2 regions of the Pseudomonas sp. TMW 2.1634 genome follow, and region 2 is predicted to be linked to the other one. Evidence: predicted binding sites of a transcription regulator. Region 2 holds the regulator's gene; the other holds the start of a gene.
What was found. Region 2 encodes LexA, which represses DNA repair genes until DNA is damaged. Its sites were predicted from a motif close to CTGTNTNNNNANACAG; they were not measured.
Positions count from the first base shown of each region.

Region 1: a site for LexA is predicted at 8,906-8,921, ahead of recN (DNA repair protein RecN). Genes of this name have one in related genera too.

Region 1 covers NZ_CP016849.1:3,087,716-3,098,318, forward strand. Annotated here, with positions in the region: gene carB (carbamoyl-phosphate synthase large subunit) at 1-2,352, opposite strand, end outside; gene carA (glutamine-hydrolyzing carbamoyl-phosphate synthase small subunit) at 2,465-3,601, opposite strand; gene dapB (4-hydroxy-tetrahydrodipicolinate reductase) at 3,861-4,667, opposite strand; gene dnaJ (molecular chaperone DnaJ) at 4,678-5,802, opposite strand; gene dnaK (molecular chaperone DnaK) at 6,122-8,038, opposite strand; gene grpE (nucleotide exchange factor GrpE) at 8,139-8,693, opposite strand; gene recN (DNA repair protein RecN) at 8,946-10,603, shown strand, end outside.
Region 2 covers NZ_CP016849.1:5,445,094-5,455,696, reverse strand. Annotated here, with positions in the region: gene BFC21_RS26035 (S-methyl-5'-thioinosine phosphorylase) at 1-385, opposite strand, end outside; gene nagZ (beta-N-acetylhexosaminidase) at 399-1,397, opposite strand; gene BFC21_RS26025 (TetR/AcrR family transcriptional regulator) at 1,579-2,286, opposite strand; gene lexA (transcriptional repressor LexA) at 2,547-3,155, shown strand; gene sulA (SOS-induced cell division inhibitor SulA) at 3,167-3,640, shown strand; gene BFC21_RS26005 (hypothetical protein) at 3,710-3,943, opposite strand; gene BFC21_RS26000 (DUF6586 family protein) at 4,063-4,584, opposite strand; gene topA (type I DNA topoisomerase) at 4,867-7,494, opposite strand; gene BFC21_RS25990 (DUF1653 domain-containing protein) at 7,609-7,845, opposite strand; gene fadA (acetyl-CoA C-acyltransferase FadA) at 7,933-9,108, opposite strand; gene fadB (fatty acid oxidation complex subunit alpha FadB) at 9,136-10,603, opposite strand, start outside.

The DNA.
Region 1 (10,603 bases), 2.4 Mb from region 2:
CGCCTGTTCGATGTGCTGCATGATCGCGCCGATCACCACATCAGTACCGTCGCAGACCGCGTCCACGTCCATTTCGATGGCGCAGTTGAGGAAGTGGTCCAGCAGCACCGGGCTGTCGTTGGACACTTTTACCGCGTCACGCAGGTAGCGCTTGAGCTCTTCTTCTTCGTAGACGATTTCCATCGCACGGCCGCCCAACACGTAGGAAGGACGAACAACCAGCGGGTAACCGATCTTGCCAGCGGCACGAATGGCTTCGTCTTCGCTGCGCACAGTGGCGTTAGGCGGCTGACGCAGGTTCAGGCGCTCAACCATCTGCTGGAAGCGCTCACGGTCTTCGGCACGGTCGATGGCGTCAGGGCTGGTACCGATGATCGGCACGCCGGCTTCTTCCAGGGCACGCGCCAGTTTCAGCGGAGTCTGGCCACCGTACTGGACGATCACGCCTTTTGGCTTCTCGACGCGGACGATTTCCAGCACGTCTTCCAGGGTTACGGATTCGAAGTACAGACGATCCGAGGTATCGAAGTCGGTGGACACGGTTTCCGGGTTGCAGTTGACCATGATGGTCTCGTAACCGTCGGCACGCAGTGCCAGAGCGGCGTGAACGCAGCAGTAGTCGAACTCGATGCCCTGGCCGATACGGTTCGGGCCGCCACCCAGGATGATGATCTTGTCACGATCCGAAGGGTTGGCTTCGCACTCTTCCTCATAGGTGGAGTACATGTAGGCGGTGTCGGTGGCGAACTCGGCCGCGCAGGTGTCAACACGCTTGTAGACCGGGAACACTTCCAGCTTGTGACGGTGGCGACGCAGGTTCTTCTCGGTCACACCCAGCAACACGGCCAGGCGCGCGTCGGAGAAGCCCTTGCGCTTGAGGCGGTACATGGCGTCGCGATCGATCGACGACAGAGCCATGGTCTTGATTTTTTCTTCGTCCTTGATCAGATCTTCGATCTGTACCAGGAACCAAGGGTCGATCATGTTCATGCCGAAGATATCTTCAACGGTCATGCCAGCACGGAACGCGTCAGCCACGTACCAGATACGCTCGGCGCCCGGCACGGTCAGCTCGCGCTTGAGCACGGCCATGCTTTCCGGGTTGCTCAGGTCCAGCTTTGGATCAAGACCGCTGACACCCACTTCCAGACCGCGAAGGGCCTTTTGCAGGGATTCCTGGAAAGTCCGGCCGATAGCCATGACTTCACCCACAGATTTCATCTGTGTGGTCAAACGGGCGTCAGCCTTGGCGAACTTCTCAAAAGCGAAGCGCGGCAGCTTGGTCACAACGTAGTCGATGGACGGCTCGAAGGACGCTGGTGTGGCGCCACCGGTGATTTCGTTTTGCAGCTCGTCCAGGGTGTAACCGATCGCCAGCTTGGCAGCGATACGCGCAATCGGGAAGCCGGTAGCTTTCGATGCCAGCGCCGACGAACGCGATACACGCGGGTTCATCTCGATCACGACCATACGGCCGGTGTCCGGGCAGATGCCGAACTGAACGTTGGAACCGCCGGTTTCAACGCCGATCTCACGCAGTACCGCCAGGGAGGCGTTACGCATGATCTGGTATTCCTTGTCCGTCAGGGTCTGTGCCGGAGCAACGGTGATCGAGTCACCGGTGTGCACGCCCATCGGGTCGAAGTTTTCGATCGAGCACACGATGATGCAGTTGTCCTTTTTGTCGCGGACAACCTCCATCTCGTACTCTTTCCAGCCGATCAGGGATTCGTCGATCAGCAGCTCTTTGGTTGGCGACAGGTCCAGACCACGCGTACAGATTTCTTCGAATTCTTCACGGTTGTAGGCAATACCGCCACCGGTGCCGCCCATAGTGAAGGACGGACGAATGATGCACGGGAAGCCCAGTCGCTCGAGGACCGCATTGGCCTCTTCCATCGTGTGAGCGATACCGGAGCGCGGGCAGTCCAGGCCGATGGACTTCATCGCCTTGTCGAAACGCGAACGGTCTTCAGCCTTGTCGATGGTGTCAGCGTTGGCACCGATCATCTCTACGCCGAACTTCTCCAGAACGCCTTCGCGCTCCAGGTCCAGTGCGCAGTTCAGAGCAGTCTGGCCGCCCATGGTTGGCAGCAGTGCATCCGGACGCTCTTTTTCGATGATCTTGGCAACGGTCTGCCATTTGATCGGCTCGATGTAGGTGGCGTCGGCCATGTCCGGGTCGGTCATGATGGTGGCCGGGTTGGAGTTCACCAGGATGACGCGGTAACCCTCTTCGCGCAGGGCTTTACAGGCCTGGGCGCCGGAGTAGTCGAACTCACAGGCCTGGCCGATAACGATCGGGCCAGCGCCGAGAATCAGGATGCTTTTTATGTCTGTACGTTTTGGCATGGGTTTGTCACTCAAATCCGCAGGTCAGTCGGCAAGCTGTCAATCAGGTTTGTGATGCACCCCGGGGGCCACCGAAGCTCGGGGCCGCCACAGGGCGCAAACAGAAGGCTGATTAACGGCGCTTGGCCATCTCATTGATGAAGCGATCGAACAGCGGTGCAACGTCGTTCGGGCCAGGGCTTGCTTCAGGGTGACCCTGGAAGCTGAAAGCGCTCTTGTCGGTCAGCTCGATACCTTGCAGGGTGCCGTCGAACAGCGACTTGTGGATGGCGCGCACATTGGCTGGCAAGCTCGCTTCGTCTACCGCAAAACCGTGGTTCTGGCTGGTGATCATCACAACACCGGTGTCCAGATCCTGGACCGGGTGGTTAGCACCGTGATGGCCATGACCCATTTTCACGGTCTTGGCGCCGGAAGCCAGGGCCAGCAGCTGGTGGCCCAGGCAGATACCGAAAACCGGAATCTCGGTGGTCAGCACTTGCTTGATTGCAGTGATCGCGTAGTCGCATGGCTCAGGGTCACCCGGGCCGTTGGACAGGAACACGCCATCCGGGTTGAGTGCCAGAACATCACTGGCCGGAGTTTGCGCAGGCACCACGGTCACGCGGCAGCCGCGCTCAACCAGCATGCGCAGGATGTTCCACTTTACGCCGTAGTCATAAGCGACCACGTGATAAGGCAGTTCGCTGGCTTCGATCGTCGGGTGACTGTCGGTAGCCAGGTTCCAGACGCTGGAGCGCCACTCGTAGGCTTTTTCGGTGCTGACGACTTTCGCCAGATCCATGCCCTTCAGGCCCGGGAAGCCGCGAGCAGCTGCGATGGCAGCTTCTTCAGAAATATTGTCGCCCGCCATGATGCAACCGTTCTGCGCGCCTTTCTCACGCAGGATGCGCGTCAGGCGGCGAGTGTCGATACCGGCGATGGCCACAACATTGTTGGTTTTCAGGTAGTCGGCCAGCGACATGGTGTTGCGCCAGTTGCTAGCAACCAGCGGCAGATCACGGATTACCAGACCTGCGGACCAGACACGATCAGACTCGGCGTCTTCCGGGGTAGTACCGGTGTTGCCAACATGCGGGTAAGTCAGGGTCACGATTTGCTGAGCGTAGGAAGGATCCGTCAGGATCTCCTGGTAGCCAGTCATTGCGGTGTTAAACACCACCTCACCAACGGTTTGACCGTCGGCCCCAATGGCTTCGCCGCGAAAAATGCTGCCATCAGCGAGGGCGAGTATGGCTTGCTTAGTCAAGAAGACCTCCCGTAAATAAAGCCTGAAAGGGCGATCGCAGGTTGTAAAAAAGCGGAGTGACGTATGGACACGTCACCCCGCTTCTTCATCGAATTATCTGCGCGCTTTTAGTGGACACACTAAAGCTGTAGCTTACAGAAAAAGGCTTTTTTGGTCTACCGCTAAAGAGTCTAAAAGACAGGGGAATGCGACAGAACATCGCTTAGCGGTTAAAAATCGGGCTACTGGCGCGCCAACAGCCCGATTTTACAGAGTTAACTCAACGCAGGTCGAGCACATCCTGCATGTCATACAGGCCCGGCTCGCGCCCTTGCAGCCACAAGGCTGCACGAACGGCACCCTTGGCAAAGGTCATGCGGCTCGATGCCTTGTGGGTGATTTCCAGGCGCTCACCTTCTGTGGCGAACAACACTGTGTGATCACCCACCACATCACCGCCGCGCACAGTGGCGAAACCGATGGTTTCACGCTCGCGGGCGCCGGTATGGCCTTCGCGACCATACACCGCAACCTTTTGCAGATCACGACCCAAGGCATCGGCAATCACCTCGCCCATGCGCATCGCCGTCCCCGAAGGGGCGTCGACCTTGTGCCGGTGATGGGCCTCGATGATTTCGATATCGGCATCTTCACCCATCACCCGCGCCGCCATGTCCAGCAGCTTGAACGACAGATTGACGCCAACACTGAAGTTGGAAGCAAAGACAATCGCAATATCCTGGCCAGCTTCGACCAGCAACTGCTTTTGCTCGGCATTGAGCCCCGTGGTGCCGATCACCATCGCCTTGCCCAATTTGCGACACACCGCCAGGTTGGCGAGCATCACTTCAGGCAGGGTGAAGTCGATCAGCACGTCGAAATCAGCCGCGACCGCTTGCAGGCTTTCTGACAACGGCACGCCGATGCGCCCGATAGAAGCCAGCTCACCGGCATCAGCCCCCACCAGGGAGCTGCCCGGACGCACGATGGCCGCGGTCAGCCCGCACACTGGCGAACGCTGCTGCACCGCATCGATCAAGGTCTTGCCCATGCGCCCGGCAGCGCCCATCACAGCTATACGTCGCATCTACCGCTCCTTAGAGGTCGCCGAAAAAACGCTTAACGCCTTCGAACCAGCCCGTGGCGTTCGGCGAGTGGCAGCTATCACCTTCCAGCGTGGTACGGAACTCTTCCATCAGCTCGCGCTGACGACGGCTCAGCTTGACCGGGGTTTCGATCACCACACGGCACATCAAATCGCCAGCACCGCCACCGCGCACCGGGGCCACGCCTTTGCCACGCAAACGGAATTGCTTGCCGCTTTGCGTACCTTCCGGGATTTTCAGCTTGACCCGACCATCCAGGGTCGGCACTTCAATTTCAGCGCCCAGCGCAGCGTCAGCAAAGTTGATCGGCACTTCGCAGAACAGATGCTTGCCATCGCGCTGGAAAATCGCGTGCTCGCGCACATCGATTACCACATACAGGTCGCCAGTCGGCCCACCCTGCACGCCCGCCTCGCCTTCGCCCGACAGACGAATGCGATCGCCGGTATCAACGCCCGCAGGCACTTTGACGGAAAGGGTCTTGTACTCTTCTACGCGACCTTCGCCACGGCAGCTTTCGCACGGATCCGAAATGACCTTGCCTTGACCGTGACAGCGCGGGCACGTTTGCTGAACCGCGAAGAAGCCCTGCTGCATGCGCACCTGGCCAATACCGCCACAGGTGGTACAGGTCACCGGCGAAGAGCCCTTCTTGGCGCCCGAACCGTCACACGGTTTGCAATTGACCAGCGTAGGAACGCGGATATTGACCGTGGTACCGCGCACAGCCTCTTCCAGATCCAGCTCCAGCGTATAGCGCAAATCGCTACCACGCTGCGCGCCGCCCCGGGAGCCGCCACGACCACCGCCAAAGAAATCGCTGAACACATCACCGAAAATATCGGAGAAGTTCTGACCGCCGAAGCCGGCACCGCCACCACCCATTTGCGGATCAACACCGGCATGGCCGTATTGATCGTAGGCAGCACGCTTGCTGGAATCCGACAGAACCTCGTAAGCCTCGTTGGCTTCTTTGAACAGCTCTTCCGAAGCCTTGTCATCCGGATTACGGTCCGGGTGATGCTTCATCGCCAGGCGACGATAGGCTTTCTTCAGCTCTACCTCGGTGGAGGTGCGTTCAACACCCAATATTTCGTAATAGTCGCGCTTTGCCATAATTCTTTGCACTCTCAAGGACGTTCGACAAAACCCTCCCGAGCCTCGCCAAACCCGCCAAGCCCGAAAGGATCAGACCCGACTCACGTCTTTTCAACGATATAGGTTTGTGTTTAACAGCCAATGCATTGGCCGCCAGGAGCGGTTACTTCAGGCCGGAAAACAGGAAAGATCCAGGCCAAACCGCCAGCATTCGACCTTGTCGCATGCTGTAAAAATTCTGGCACTCCAGACACGCCAACGCGGGAGCAAGCTCCCGCGCGGCGACATCCTACCAGTCACCGCTCAAGCGCGGTCAACCGGGCGACAAACAAGCTGATTACTTGTTGTCTTTTACTTCTTCGAACTCAGCGTCGACAACGTCGTCCGCTTTTTCAGCCGAATCAGCTGGCTTGGCCGCTGCGTCTGCCGGGTTCGCCTGCTCGGCGTACATTTTCTGTGCAACCGGAGCAGATACCTTGGACAGCTCTTCAACCTTGGCTTCGATAGCCGCCTTGTCGTCGCCTTTAACAGCGGCTTCAAGTGCAACTACAGCAGCTTCGATTGCAGTTTTCTCTTCCTCGGTTACTTTGTCGCCAGCATCGACGATCATTTTACGAGTCGAGTGAACCAGTGCGTCGCCCTGGTTACGTGCAGCTGCCAGCTCTTCGAACTTGCGGTCTTCTTCAGCGTTGATCTCGGCATCGCGAACCATCTGGGCGATTTCTTCCTCGGACAGACCCGAGTTAGCCTTGATCACGATCGACTGAGACTTGCCAGTCGCCTTGTCTTTTGCACTTACGTGCAGGATGCCGTTGGCATCGATGTCGAAGGTCACTTCGATCTGAGGCACGCCACGTGGAGCAGGTGGAATGTCAGCCAGGTCGAACTTGCCCAACGACTTGTTCTGTGCGGCTTGCTTACGCTCGCCTTGCAGCACGTGAATAGTCACTGCGCCCTGGTTATCGTCTGCAGTCGAGAACACTTGCGATTTCTTGGTAGGAATCGTGGTGTTTTTCTCGATCAGGGCAGTCATTACGCCGCCCATTGTTTCGATACCCAGAGTCAGCGGGCTCACGTCCAGCAACAGAACGTCTTTAACATCACCGGCCAATACCGCGCCCTGGATGGCAGCACCCATTGCAACAGCTTCGTCCGGGTTCACGTCTTTACGTGCTTCCTTGCCGAAGAACTCGGTTACCAGCTTCTGTACCAGCGGCATACGAGTCTGGCCACCGACCAGGATCACGTCGTTGATCGAACCAACGTCGATACCGGCGTCTTTCAGCGCGATGCGGCAAGGCTCGATGGTGCGTTGAACCAGGTCTTCAACCAGCGATTCCAGCTTGGCGCGCGAAATTTTCACGTTCAAGTGCTTAGGACCGGTGGCATCTGCAGTGATGTAAGGCAGATTCACGTCAGTCGACTGGCTCGAAGACAGTTCGATCTTGGCTTTTTCTGCAGCTTCTTTCAGACGCTGCATCGCCAGCGGGTCACCTTTGAGGTTCATGCCGCTTTCTTTCTTGAACTCGTCAACCAGGTAGTCGATCAGACGGATGTCAAAGTCTTCACCACCCAGGAACGTGTCACCATTGGTTGCCAGCACTTCAAACTGGTGCTCGCCATCAACTTCGGCAATTTCAATGACCGATACGTCGAAAGTACCGCCACCCAGGTCATAAACGATGACAGTGTGGTCGCCTTTCGCTTTATCCATACCGTAAGCCAGAGCAGCTGCGGTTGGTTCGTTGATGATGCGTTTTACGTCCAGGCCCGCGATACGGCCGGCGTCTTTGGTCGCCTGACGCTGGCTGTCGTTGAAGTAGGCCGGAACGGTGATCACCGCTTCAGTCACTGGCTCGCCGAGGTAGTCTTCGGCGGTTTTCTTCATTTTCTTCAGGATTTCAGCCGAGATTTGTGGCGGAGCCATTTTCTGGCCGTTCACTTCAACCCAAGCGTCGCCGTTGTCAGCCTTGGCGATTTTGTACGGAACCATCTGAATGTCTTTCTGTACAACTTCTTCGTCAAAACGACGACCGATCAGACGCTTCACCGCGTACAGGGTGTTATGCGGATTGGTCACTGCCTGACGCTTGGCCGACTGACCAACCAGAATTTCACCATCATTGGCATACGCAACGATCGACGGCGTGGTGCGCGCGCCTTCTGCGTTTTCAATAACTTTAGCTTTACCGTTTTCCAGAACCGACACACACGAGTTGGTGGTGCCGAGGTCAATACCGATAATTCTGCCCATGTTTACTCTCCCTAAATTTGAATTTTGTTGCCGCAGCAGTAATGACCAACTGCGGCACTGCTTAACGCTTGACTTCTAAATGGGGGCCTTGCGGCCGATTTCAAGCCTGCTCGTCAATCGATGGCGAAACCGGCGCTGGCGCCTTGCTGACTACGACCATAGCCGGGCGCAGCAAGCGACCATTGAGCTGATAGCCTTTTTGAAACACCTTGAGCACACTGTTTGGCTCCACGTCAGCGCTTTCCTGCATGGCCATCGCCTGGTGGTGCTCGGCATTGAAGGGTTCGCCGTGCGGATCGATCGCTTCCAGCTGGTAACGCTTCAGGGTGTCCTGGAACATTTTCAGGGTCAGCTCGATCCCTTCACGCATCGGGCGAATGTTCTCGTCGTCCGCACTGGACAATTCAAGACCGCGCTCCAGGCTGTCGATCACCGGCAACAGGTCGCCAGCGAACTTTTCCAGCGCAAACTTGTGCGCCTTCTCAACATCCAGCTCGGCGCGACGGCGAACATTCTGCAGATCGGCAGCTACGCGCAGAGCCTGATCGTTAGCGGCTGCCAGCTGCTCTTCAAGCACCTGCACGCGGGTTGCCAGATCTTCGCCAGCTACTTCGGCTTCCTGGTTCTGCGTATCCATAGTCTGTTCGTCTGCCATAGATTTCTCCTTTCAAACATCGTCCGCGAGCTCGACTCGCGCTTGTGCCAAGGTATATGGGGTCGCAATTCTCAGGTTCAAGAGCCAAAAAACCATAAAAGGCATGTTTGCCCCCTCACCCTGCCCCAGCTGAAAAAACCAAACGAGCTAAGAACCCGATAAAAACAAGCAAATCGAACTAAGCGCAACCATTGTCAGCAGGAAACAAAACACTGTATAAATAACCAGACATTACGTTTTGGAGCAGCTCCCATGCTGGTGCACCTGTCCGTACACAACTACGCCATCGTTGAACATCTCGATCTGGAACTGGATCGCGGGATGAGTGTAATCACTGGCGAGACTGGCGCCGGCAAATCGATCATGCTCGATGCATTGGGCCTCACCCTTGGCGACCGCGCCGACAGCGGCGTCGTGCGCCCCGGAGCCGACAAGGCCGATATCCTGGCCACGTTCGACTTGCAGGACATCCCCGAAGCCCGCGCCTGGCTGGCCGAGCGCGACCTTGAAGGCGACGGCCCGTGCATCTTGCGCCGGGTCATCACCGCCGAAGGCCGCTCGCGCAGCTATATCAACGGCACGCCCTGCCCCCAGGGCGACCTCAAAGCCCTGGGCGAGCTGCTGATCGATATCCACAGCCAGCATGAACACCAGTCGCTGCTCAAGCCCGACACCCACCGTCGCCTGCTCGACGAATTCGCCGGCGCCACCGACCTGGCCCGCCAGGTGCAAATGGCGGCACAACGCTGGCGTCAGACCAGGCAAGAGCTTGAGCACCTGTCCAACTCTGGCGATGAACAGCGCGCACGCCATCAACTGTTGAGCTATCAGCTTGAAGAGCTGGAAACACTATCTCTGGGCGAGAACGAACTGGAAGAGCTGGAGCAGGAACACAAAAACCTGACCAACGCCGAAACCCTGCTGACCATCTGCCGACAAGTGGTCGAGCAATGCAGCGAAAGCGATTCCGGCAATGTACTTAATGCACTGACAGCCAGCCTCAACCGCCTGTCGAGCATCAACAGCAACTCGGGCTCGCTGGGCGAAGCCACTGACCTGCTGGCCAGCGCACAGATTCAGGTCGAAGAGGCGGTAGGTGAACTCAACCGCTTTATCGACCATTTCGACGCTGACCCGGGCCGCCTGCAGTACCTCGAAGAGCGCCTCGACACCATCTATACCCTGGCGCGCAAACATCGGGTCCAGCCCACCGACGTAGCCGCCCTGCAGCAAAAACTGCTGGATGAACTGGAAACCCTCAACGCCAACGATGAAAACATCGAGCGCCTGGCCAATGAGCTGACGTCCTTTACCCGCCACTATCAAGAGTGCGCACGGGAACTGAGCAATCTGCGCAGCCTGGCCGCAACACGCCTGAGCACTGCCGTAGAAGAAGAGATCCAGCGCCTGGGCATGCCCGGGGGCCGCTTCGTGATCGAACTGCGCCCACAAGCCAGCAGTGATCCCGCCCCCCACGGCCTGGAGCAGGTTGAACTGCTGGTCAGCGCCAACCCCGGCCAACCCCTCAAGGCCCTGGCCAAGGTTGCCTCGGGCGGCGAACTGTCGCGTATCAGCCTGGCCATTCAGGTCATTACTGCACAAACGTCCCGCGTACCGACCCTGGTATTCGACGAAGTAGACGTGGGCATTGGCGGCCCGACTGCAGAGATCGTCGGGCAACTGCTACGCCGCCTGGGCGAGCGCGGTCAGGTGCTGACGGTCACTCACTTGCCGCAAGTGGCCGCGCAGTGCCATCAGCACCTGTTTGTCCACAAGGTGCGCGAAAGCGAGACCACCCGCACTGCCGTGGCCAAACTGAGCAAAAAAGAGCACGTCGAAGAGGTCGCCCGTATGCTTGGCGGTATCGACCTGACCAAGGAATCCCTGGCCCACGCCAAAAAAATGGTGAT
Region 2 (10,603 bases):
AGTCGATATGGGTCACATGCTCCAGATCACCCGCGAAATAGGTATGTTCGCGACCGCTGGTGTAGTCGATCAACTGGTGCGGCACGCAAAAATGCCCGGTGCCCATCGCCATGTGGATACCACCCACCGCATTGACCGCCAGAATCGCCTCGGCGCCGGCCTGCTTCAACGCCCACAGGTTGGCGCGGTAGTTGACCTGATGCGGCGGCACCCGGTGCGGGTGGCCGTGACGGGCCAGGAACAACACTTCGCGCCCGCCAAACTCACCGATCTGGATATCGGCCGAGGTCGGCCCGTAAGGCGTGTCCAGCGCCAGGGAGCGGCTGATGGTCAGCCCTTCCAGCTGGGTAAGCCCCGTGCCGCCGATAATTGCATAAACCGTCATTGAGGCAGATCCCTTAATCAATTAATTGAGCATCTTTGAGTGCGCCCATCGCTACCCGCCAGCGCGGGCTCTGGCGATAATCGGTGCTGGCCCAGGCCTGACCGCGCATGCGCGCAATACGCGGCGACGGCGTGACCTTCAGGCGCTGGGCCGCAGTGAGCGCCAGCTCTGCCGCTGCACGGTCGTTGCACACCAGCCCCATGTCGCAACCGGCCGTCAGGGCCGCCTCGATACGGCTGGCAGCATCACCGACAACATGGGCACCTGCCATCGACAGGTCGTCACTGAAAATCACCCCGTCAAACTGCAGCTCGCCGCGCAAGATATCCTGCAGCCAGCGGCGGGAGAAGCCTGCTGGCTGGCTGTCGACTTGCGGATAGATCACATGGGCCGGCATGACGGCTGCCAGTTGTTTGCTCAAGCGGGCAAAGGGCACCAGGTCATGGGCACGGATCTGCTCCAGGCTGCGCTCATCTGTAGGGATGGCTACATGAGAATCAGCTTCAGCCCACCCGTGCCCCGGAAAATGCTTACCGGTGGCAGCCATGCCCGCGTCGTTCATCCCGCGAATAAATGCCCCGGCCAAAACAGCGGCGCGCTCGGGGTCGCCCTCGAACGAACGGCTGCCCACCACCGCACTGCGCTGGTAGTCCAGGTCCAGGACCGGGGCAAAGCTCAAGTCCAGCCCCACGGCCAGTACTTCAGTGGCCATGATCCAGCCACATTGCTCGGCCAGGTATTCGGCATTGGGGTTGTCGGCAATCGCGCGCATGGCGGGCAGGCGCACAAAGCCCTGGCGCAGGCGCTGCACCCGGCCGCCTTCCTGATCCACCGCCAGCAGCAGGTCCGGGCGCACGGCGCGAATGGAGGCGCTCAACTCACGCACCTGGCGCGGGTGTTCGATATTGCGTGCAAAGATAATCAACCCGCCCACTTCAGGCTGGCGCAGCAATTGCCGGTCTTCAGCCGTCAGCCAGGTACCGGCGACGTCCACCATCAAGGAGCCTTGCAAGGCAGAACTCATGGGAAATCCTTAAGAAAGAGAGCGCTTGTTGCCCGGTCCGGATGCGCGGGCACAGGCCTGCGCGCCGCACTCCAGAGAGGCAGCGTCGAATCGACAGACGGGAACAAGACAGGGCTGGGCATGGCAGCTAGCTTAGCGGAACAAAGCTGCCGCGCCCACCCGCAGCAGGTCAAACCTTGGCGCTGACCGGTGCGGTTTTACTGCGCGGGCGAAGCTGGGCACTGGCCATTGCCGGATCCGTGACGCCGCTCTCGGCGCGCATGCCGGCCGCCAGGAACGGCACCATCAGGCGCATCACCTGCTCGATCGAGGTGTTGACGCCAAAATCGGTCTCGGCAATGGCACGCAACGCCTTGATCCCCGACATGCTGAAGGCCGCGGCGCCGAGCATGAAATGCACGCGCCAGAACAGCTCGATGGGCGGGATCTGCGGGGCCGCTTCGTTGACCAGCAACATGTAGCGACGGAACACCTTGCCGTACATGTCTTCAAGGTAGCGGCGCAAGTGGCCCTGGCTCTGGCTGAAGGCCAGCCCCAGCAAACGCATGAAGATCGACAGGTCGTTGCCGCTGCGTGGCTGGATCACCAGCGCCTGCTCGACCAGCATCTCCAGCAACTCCTCAAGCGTCGGACGATTCTCCGGCTTGCCCTGACGGCGCTCCAGCTCACGGTCCAGGTTGGCACAGAAAGGCCCTAGGAAGCGTGAGAACACCGCCTGGATCAGCGCTTTCTTTGAACCAAAATGGTAATTGACCGCCGCCAGATTGACCCCGGCCTTGCTGGTAATCAGCCGCAATGAGGTTTCAGCAAACCCTTTTTCCGCGAACAGCTGCTCGGCAGCATCAAGGATACGTTCAACGGTTTCCGACTGGGCCATGACTACTCCGCCTGACAAACATTTAAACACTTGTTTGAAACATACGTTTCAGCTTGTGAAAAGTCAAGATGACGTATTCGTTTTGCGACCGGGCGGTTTCGCATTTAACCACAGCCTCGGCCAGCCAGGCCCCACCTGATAAAGTGCGGGCCACGCGACCTGGCAATGACCGTCCAGCGGACTGCCGGAAATGGATGATTGCCAATACGCCTTCACTGTATATAATCCCAGTCACTGTATAAAAAGACAGAGCGATCATCATGTTAAAACTGACGCCACGCCAAGCTGAGATCCTGGCTTTCATCAAGCGATGCCTGGATGACAACGGATACCCGCCCACCCGTGCCGAGATCGCACAGGAACTGGGTTTCAAGTCCCCCAACGCTGCCGAAGAACATCTCAAGGCCCTGGCCCGCAAGGGCGCCATCGAGATGACTCCAGGCGCCTCACGGGGCATTCGCATCCCCGGCTTTGAAGCCAAGGCTGACGAATCCACCCTGCCCATCATCGGACGTGTCGCTGCCGGCGCGCCGATCCTGGCGCAGGAACATGTCGAAGAGTCCTGCAACATCAACCCGACCTTCTTCCATCCGCGGGCCGATTACCTGCTGCGCGTACAAGGCATGAGCATGAAGGACGTCGGCATCTTCGACGGTGACCTGCTGGCTGTACACACCTGCCGCGAAGCGCGCAACGGCCAGATTGTGGTAGCCCGCATCGACGACGAAGTGACCGTAAAACGCTTCAAGCGTGAAGGCAGCAAAGTCTGGCTTATCGCTGAAAACCCGGATTTTGCCCCTATTGAAGTCAATCTCAAGGAGCAGGAACTGGTTATTGAAGGCCTGAGCGTCGGCGTTATTCGCCGCTAATAGGAGGCGTCATGCAGTTTCCCCACACACCGCTGCCAGCACAACTCACCCTGTTCGAGGCGTTTATGGCACAACCCATGACACCGGCGATCCAGGGCGTGCTCGACTCACCCTGGAGCGCCGAACCTGAAGTCTTCAGTGAACTGTCGCTACGCGGTGCCGCCGGAAACTGCCTGAACCTGCTTGCTCCCATGCTGCGCGAACTGAGCGAGCAACAAAATGCCCGCTGGCTGACCCTGATCGCACCGCCTGCAAGCCTGACCCAAAGCTGGCTGCGCGACGCCGGGCTGAACCGCGAGCGTATCCTGCTGCTGCAGCCCAACGGCAATAAAAGCGCCTTGCAGCTCACCTGCGAAGCACTGCGCCTGGGCCGCAGCCACACAGTGGTCAGCTGGATCAACCCGCTGGCCAGTGCTGCGCGCCAACAGTTGATCAGCGCTGCGCGTACCGGCAACGGGCAAAGCCTGAATATTCGTTTGGGCTAAACAACCGACGCCGCCACAGGGCCAGTGCAGAACGCACTTGCCTGACTGTGGCACCGGATCCGGGAGCGCTTAATGAAGAATGCGCGGCCCATCGTCTTTTTCAAGCTCGCCTTCGGCCAGCCGACCCGCCATTTGTACACCGACGCTCAGCATGGCTTTAGCCACCTCAACGTGCTGCCCCTGAAGAAAAGCCTTGGCATCTTCAGAAAAATTCAGCGTGACCAAAGACCCTTCGTCTTCAGCACGGCGCAACTCGATGCGGCCGTCTGGCAACTCGACAATTTCTAGAAAGGACGTTGGCATATAAATCTGTTCTCCACGAAAGCGTGGGAGTATATCAGCCATCCTGCTGAAAATTCCCAGGATCTGTAGTGCTTAGGCCTACAGACTGATGAATGACTGTACCGTTTCGCTTTTGACCCTCAGCACTCGTTGAGTCCGTCACGGAACCGAATGGCCAGCGCCTTGAGGTTCTGGCGCCACTCTTCCAGGGTTTCTCGGCTTAGCCCCAGCGGTGCCTCGTCCTCCAGGTTGACCGTATCGATCAAAGGCTGAAACACATCCACCTTGACCTTTTTCGGCGCCTGCAGGGGCTGATAGAGCTCGGCATGGGTGGCCACCAGCTGCGCCAGCCAGGTGTGCGGCGCGCAAGCCAGCTCGACCAGCTCTGCCAGCTCAGGGATGGCCTTCTCCTCCAGCACCTGGCGGGTGAGCAGCAACTCGACCCGTGGCGCGCTGGCTTGAGACAGGCGATAAAACCCCGCTATCTCATGGCACAAGCCAAGCAATGCGCCATACAGGTGAAAAATCGCCGATTCGCGTTCAGCCTGAACCAGCGCCTGAGCATTCATGGCCCGCCCTTCACTCGCCTTGTTCATGGCCTCCAGGGCCAGGCCAGCGAAATAGATCTTCTGATTGGTACGGGTATAGAGTTCGTGAGCCATGCGGGCGCTCCACAACGAATGGATAAAGGCAGGGGGTGCAGTCTCAGGGATCAGGCCTTGCTGGCGCAAGGCCCACGTTCCCCACCGCTACTTGTGGGAGCGGGCTTGCCCGCGATGCAGGCGCGGCGGTGTATCAGCCAAATCGTGTCGATGCCATCGCGGGCAAGCCCGCTCCCACAACAGCGTTTCAGCGGCGACAACCACGCCCGGGACTGGCAAGCAAAAAAAACCGCGCAAGGCATGCAGCCCTTGCGCGGTTTTTTATTCAGCGATCAGCTCGGATCAAGCGTCTTTTTCTTTACGCTTGTCTTCAACCTTCCAGGCCTTGCCGTCGTAGAACGCACGCCAGCCAGTCGGTTTGCCATCCACTTCAGTCTGCACGTACTGCTCTTTGGTTTTGCGACTGTAGCGGATCACTGCCGGGCGGCCATCCGGGTCTTTCTTCGGTGCTTCACACAAGAAGTGGTACTTGGGATCGATTTCGTCCTTGTGAGGAAGAATCTCGATCACCAGCGGTGCGCGGGTCTCGCGGTTTTTCGGGAACTGGCTGGCCGCCAGGAACAACCCCGAAGCACCATCACGCAAGATATACGTGTCGTTGACCTTCTCGCACTTAAGCTCCGGCATTTTCACCGGGTCCATTTTCGGCGGCGCCGCTTCACCGCTTTTCAGCAGTTTGCGGGTGTTTTTGCATTCGGCATTGGTACAGCCGAAGAACTTGCCGAAACGCCCGGTTTTAAGCTGCATCTCGCTGCCGCACTTGTCGCACTCCAGGCTCGGCCCTTCGTAGCCCTTGATGCGGTAGTTGCCTTCTTCGATCTCATAGCCAACACAATCCGGGTTGTTACCGCAGATGTGCAGCTTGTGCTTCTCGTCCAGCAGGTAGGCATCCATCGCGGTGCTGCAGATCGGGCAACGGTGCTTGCCCAACAGTACCAGCGACTCGGACTCGCCTTCGTCGTCGGCAGCGATTTCGTCGCCCGGCACCAGGTTGACCGTGGCCTTGCAGCGTTCTTTAGGCGGCAGGCTATAGCCCGAGCAACCCAGGAAAACGCCGGTCGATGCTGTACGAATCTGCATCGGACGACCGCATTCCTTACACGGGATATCAGTCATTACCGGCTGGTTGGCACGCATGCCGCCTTCCGGCGCCGCTGCTACTTCGAGCTTCTTCTTGAAGTCGCCGTAGAACTCGTCCAGCACGTTTTTCCAGTCGCGCTCACCCTGCGCCACGTCATCGAGGTTCTCTTCCATGCCGGCGGTGAAGCCGTAGTCCATCAGGTCGGAGAAGCTCTCGGACAGGCGCTCGGTAACGATGTCGCCCATTTTTTCGGAGTAGAAACGGCGGTTATGCAGCGCCACGTAACCACGGTCCTGAATGGTCGAGATAATCGCCGCATAGGTCGAAGGACGACCGATACCACGTTTTTCCATCTCTTTTACCAGGCTGGCTTCGGAGTAACGCGCAGGCGGCTTGGTAAAGTGCTGGCTCGGGTCGAGCTCGATCAGCTTCAGGGCATCGCCCTGGGCCATGTCCGGCAGCACATCGTCGTCGCCCGGCTTGGCAATTTGCGGCATGACACGGGTGTAACCGTCGAATTTGAGGATGCGGCCCTTGGCACGCAGCTCAAAGTCACCGGCTGCCACCGTGACAGTGGTCGACAGGTATTTGGCCGGCAGCATCTGGCACGCCACGAATTGGCGCCAGATCAGCTCGTAGAGGCGCTCAGCGTCGCGCTCCATGCCCGTCAGCTTGCTCGGGTGCATGTTTACGTCAGAAGGACGAATCGCTTCGTGAGCCTCTTGTGCGCCCTCCTTGCTGCTGTACACGTTCGGCGCCGGCGGCAGGTAGTCCGCGCCAAACTCGCCTTCAATGTAGGTGCGTGCCATTTCGACCGCATCGGCCGACAGGTTGGTGGAGTCGGTACGCATATACGTGATGTAGCCCGCTTCATACAAACGCTGGGCCATCATCATGGTTTTCTTCACCCCGTAGCCCAGGCGATTGCTCGCGGCCTGTTGCAGGGTGGAGGTAATGAAAGGTGCCGACGGCTTGCTGCTGGTCGGTTTGTCTTCACGCTTGACGATGCTGTAGTTCGAAGCCTTGAGCTTCTCCAGCGCAGCCATTGCCTGCGCTTCGTTCAGCGGCTTGAACGCCTCGCCTTTTTCGCGGGCCACGTCGAAACGCACCTTCGCACCCTTGGCGGTGCCAAGGTCGGCGTGGATTTCCCAGTATTCTTCAGGGTTGAACGCACGGATCTCGCGCTCACGCTCCACCACCAGCTTCACGGCCACCGATTGCACGCGACCTGCCGACAAGCCACGGGCAACCTTAGCCCACAGCAGTGGCGAAACCATGTAGCCCACTACGCGATCGAGAAAGCGACGAGCCTGCTGGGCGTTGACGCGGTTGATATCCAGCTCGCCCGGCTTGGAGAAGGCTTCCTGAATCGCTTTCTTGGTGATTTCGTTGAACACCACGCGCTTGTAGCGGGTGTCATCACCACCGATGGCTTCGCGCAGGTGCCAGGCAATGGCTTCCCCCTCGCGATCCAAGTCGGTTGCGAGATAGATGGTGTCAGCATCCTTGGCGAGCCGGCGCAGCTCTTCGATAACCTTTTCCTTGCCAGGCAGGATCTCGTACTTGGCTTTCCAGCCGTGTTCGGGATCAACGCCCATGCGCGAGATCAGCTGCTTTTGAGCCTTCTCTTTCGGCGACAGGGCCGGCGCTTCGCCCGCCGCTGCCTTGCCACGCTTGGCAGCCGGTTCTTTGCTGGCGCTAGCCGAACCGCTGGTGGGCAGGTCTCGGATATGGCCGATACTCGACTTCACCACGTACTCGTTGCCCAAGTACTTGTTGATGGTCTTGGCCTTAGCCGGGGATTCCACAATGACCAGCGATTTGCCCATGGATCAGAAAATTCCTGAATTCTAGAAGTGAAAGGCGGTTCGCGCCTGACGCGGCACCGCTATATATAGTGGCTACAAGGTGAGGTCAAGCACAGGGTGCTGCGCGACCTTGCCTTATGGCCGTGAAAAAACGCTGGGTTCGGCCTGAATCAGGGCAAAGCGCGGGACCTGTTCGCCCTCCACCACCACCGACTCCAGGAACATGCTCAGCGGGCGCACCCAAAAGCCGTAATCGCCATACAGGGCTTGGTAAAACACTACGTCCTCTTCGGTTTCGGAGTGGCGTGCCACACTGAATACCCGATATTGCGGACCTTTGTAATGTTGATAGAGCCCAGGTTGTAGCGGCATGTTGCGGCCCCTCTGCAAAATAAAAAAATAAATCCGCTTAAAAACAAAAACCGGGGCACAAGGCCCCGGCTTCCATCATCGCAACGCTTAGACGCGTTCGAAGACGGTGGCAATGCCCTGGCCAAGACCAATGCACATGGTGGACAACCCGAAGGTGCCGCCATTTTGCTTCATTACATTGAGCAAAGTGCCAGAGATACGAGCGCCCGAGCATCCAAACGGGTGACCCAGTGCGATGGCACCGCCGTGCAGGTTAACCTTCTCATTCATCTTGTCGAGCACTTTCAAATCTTTCAGCACTGGCAGGGCCTGTGCAGCGAAAGCTTCGTTGAGCTCAATGAAGTCGATATCGGCCATATTCAAGCCTGCACGCTTCAACGCTTTTTGCGTAGCCGGTACTGGACCATAGCCCATGATCGCAGGATCCACACCGGCAACTGCCATCGAGCGGATCACGGCCAGTGGCTCAAGACCCAGGTCTTTTGCACGCTGGGCCGACATCACGATCATGCACGAAGCACCGTCGGTGATTTGCGACGAAGTGCCGGCAGTCACGGTACCGCCTTTAGGGTTGAACGCAGGTTTCAACGCCGCCAGGCTTTCCAGGGTGGTATCTGGACGAATGGTTTCATCGTAGTCGAAAATTTTCAGGAAGCCGTTTTCGTCATACCCCTGCATCGGGATGATTTCGTCCTTGAACTTGCCTTCTACCGTCGCCTTGTGGGCGAGCTGGTGCGAACGCACGGCAAATGCATCCTGCTGCTCACGGCTGATGCCGTGCATCTTGCCCAGCATTTCTGCGGTCAAGCCCATCATGCCCGAGGCTTTCGCCGCGTACAGCGACATGTGCGGGTTAGGGTCGACACCGTGCATCATGCTCACGTGGCCCATATGCTCGACGCCGCCCACCACGAAAACGTCACCGTTGCCGGTCATGATCGCTTGTGCAGCCGTGTGCAGGGCGCTCATCGACGAACCGCACAGGCGGCTCACGGTCTGTGCGGCCGAGGTATGCGGGATCTGGGTCATCAGCGACGCCATGCGCGCGATGTTCCAGCCCTGTTCCAGGGTCTGGTTCACACAGCCCCAGATCACGTCTTCCACTTCGCTCGGGTCAACCTTGCTGTTGCGCTCCAGCACTTTGCTGATCAGGTGCGCAGACATGTCTTCAGCACGGGTGTTGCGGTGCATGCCACCCTTGGAGCGGCCCATCGGGGTGCGACCGAAGTCTACAATCACCACGTCTCTAGGATTCAAGCTCATAATTTCACTCTCACTCTAATGGGGCGCTTAACCGAAGAAGCTCTGGCCGTTCTTGGCCATCTCACGCAGCTTCGCAGTCGGGTGGTACAGCGCGCCCAGTTCAGCGTACTGATCGGCCAGGGCGACGAACTCTGCAACACCGATCGAATCGATGTAGCGCAGCGCGCCACCACGGAACAGCGGGAAGCCAATGCCGTAGACCAGGCCCATATCGGCCTCGGCTGCGGTTTCAACGATGCCGTCTTCCAGGCAGCGCACGGTTTCCAGGCACAGCGGGATCATCATCCAGTTGATGATGTCTTCGTCGGTCACGTCGCGCTGCTCGTAAACGATTGGCTTGAGTACTTCAAGCACGCTCGAATCAACCAGTTTCTTCTGCTTGCCCTTTTTGTCAGCCTCGTAGGCGTAGAAGCCCTTGCCGTTCTTCTGACCCAGGCGCTTGGCCTCGTACAGCGCATCGATCGCCGAGCGGCGGTCGTCTTTCATGCGGTCCGGGAAGCCTTCAGCCATCACGTCGCGACCGTGGTGGCCAGTGTCGATGCCGACCACGTCCATCAGGTACGCCGGGCCCATTGGCCAGCCGAATTTTTCCATCACTTTGTCGATACGCACAAAGTCGACACCGGCGCTGACTAGCTTGGCGAAACCGCCGAAGTACGGGAACAGTACGCGGTTGACCAGGAAGCCCGGGCAGTCGTTGACCACGATCGGGTTCTTGCCCATTTTCTTGGCGTAGGCAACGGTGGTGGCCACGGCCAGGTCGCTGGACTTCTCGCCACGGATCACTTCAACCAGCGGCATCATGTGTACCGGGTTGAAGAAGTGCATGCCGACGAAATTTTCCGGACGCTTGAGGGCCTTGGCCAGCAGGCTGATGGAAATGGTCGAGGTGTTGGAAGCGAGGATGGCGTCTTCGCGAACGTGGTTTTCCACTTCCGCCAATACGGCCTGCTTGACCTTCGGGTTCTCGACAACCGCTTCGACCACCAGGTCGACGTTGCCGAAATCGCCGTAGGACAGAGTTGGACGAATGCCGTTCAGCACTTCAGCCATTTTTGCCGGGGTCATGCGACCTTTATCAACGCGACCTACCAGCAGCTTGGCGGCTTCAGCCAGGCCCTGCTCGATACCGTGCTCGTTGATGTCTTTCATCAGGATCGGCGTGCCTTTGGACGCCGACTGATAGGCAATACCGCCGCCCATGATGCCTGCGCCCAGAACGGCCGCCTGCTTCACGTCCTTGGCGATCTTGTCGTAGACCTTGGCCTTTTTCTTCAGCTCCTGATCGTTCAGGAACAGGCCGATCAGGCAGTTCGAGGCGGAGGTTTTGGCCAGCTTGGCGAAACCTGCAGCTTCCACTTCCAGGGCCTTGTCACGACCGAAGTTCGCGGCTTTCTGGATGGTCTTGATTGCTTCAACCGGGGCCGGGTAGTTCGGGCCGGCCTGGCCAGCCACGAAACCTTTGGCGGTTTCGAAAGCCATCATTTGTTCGATG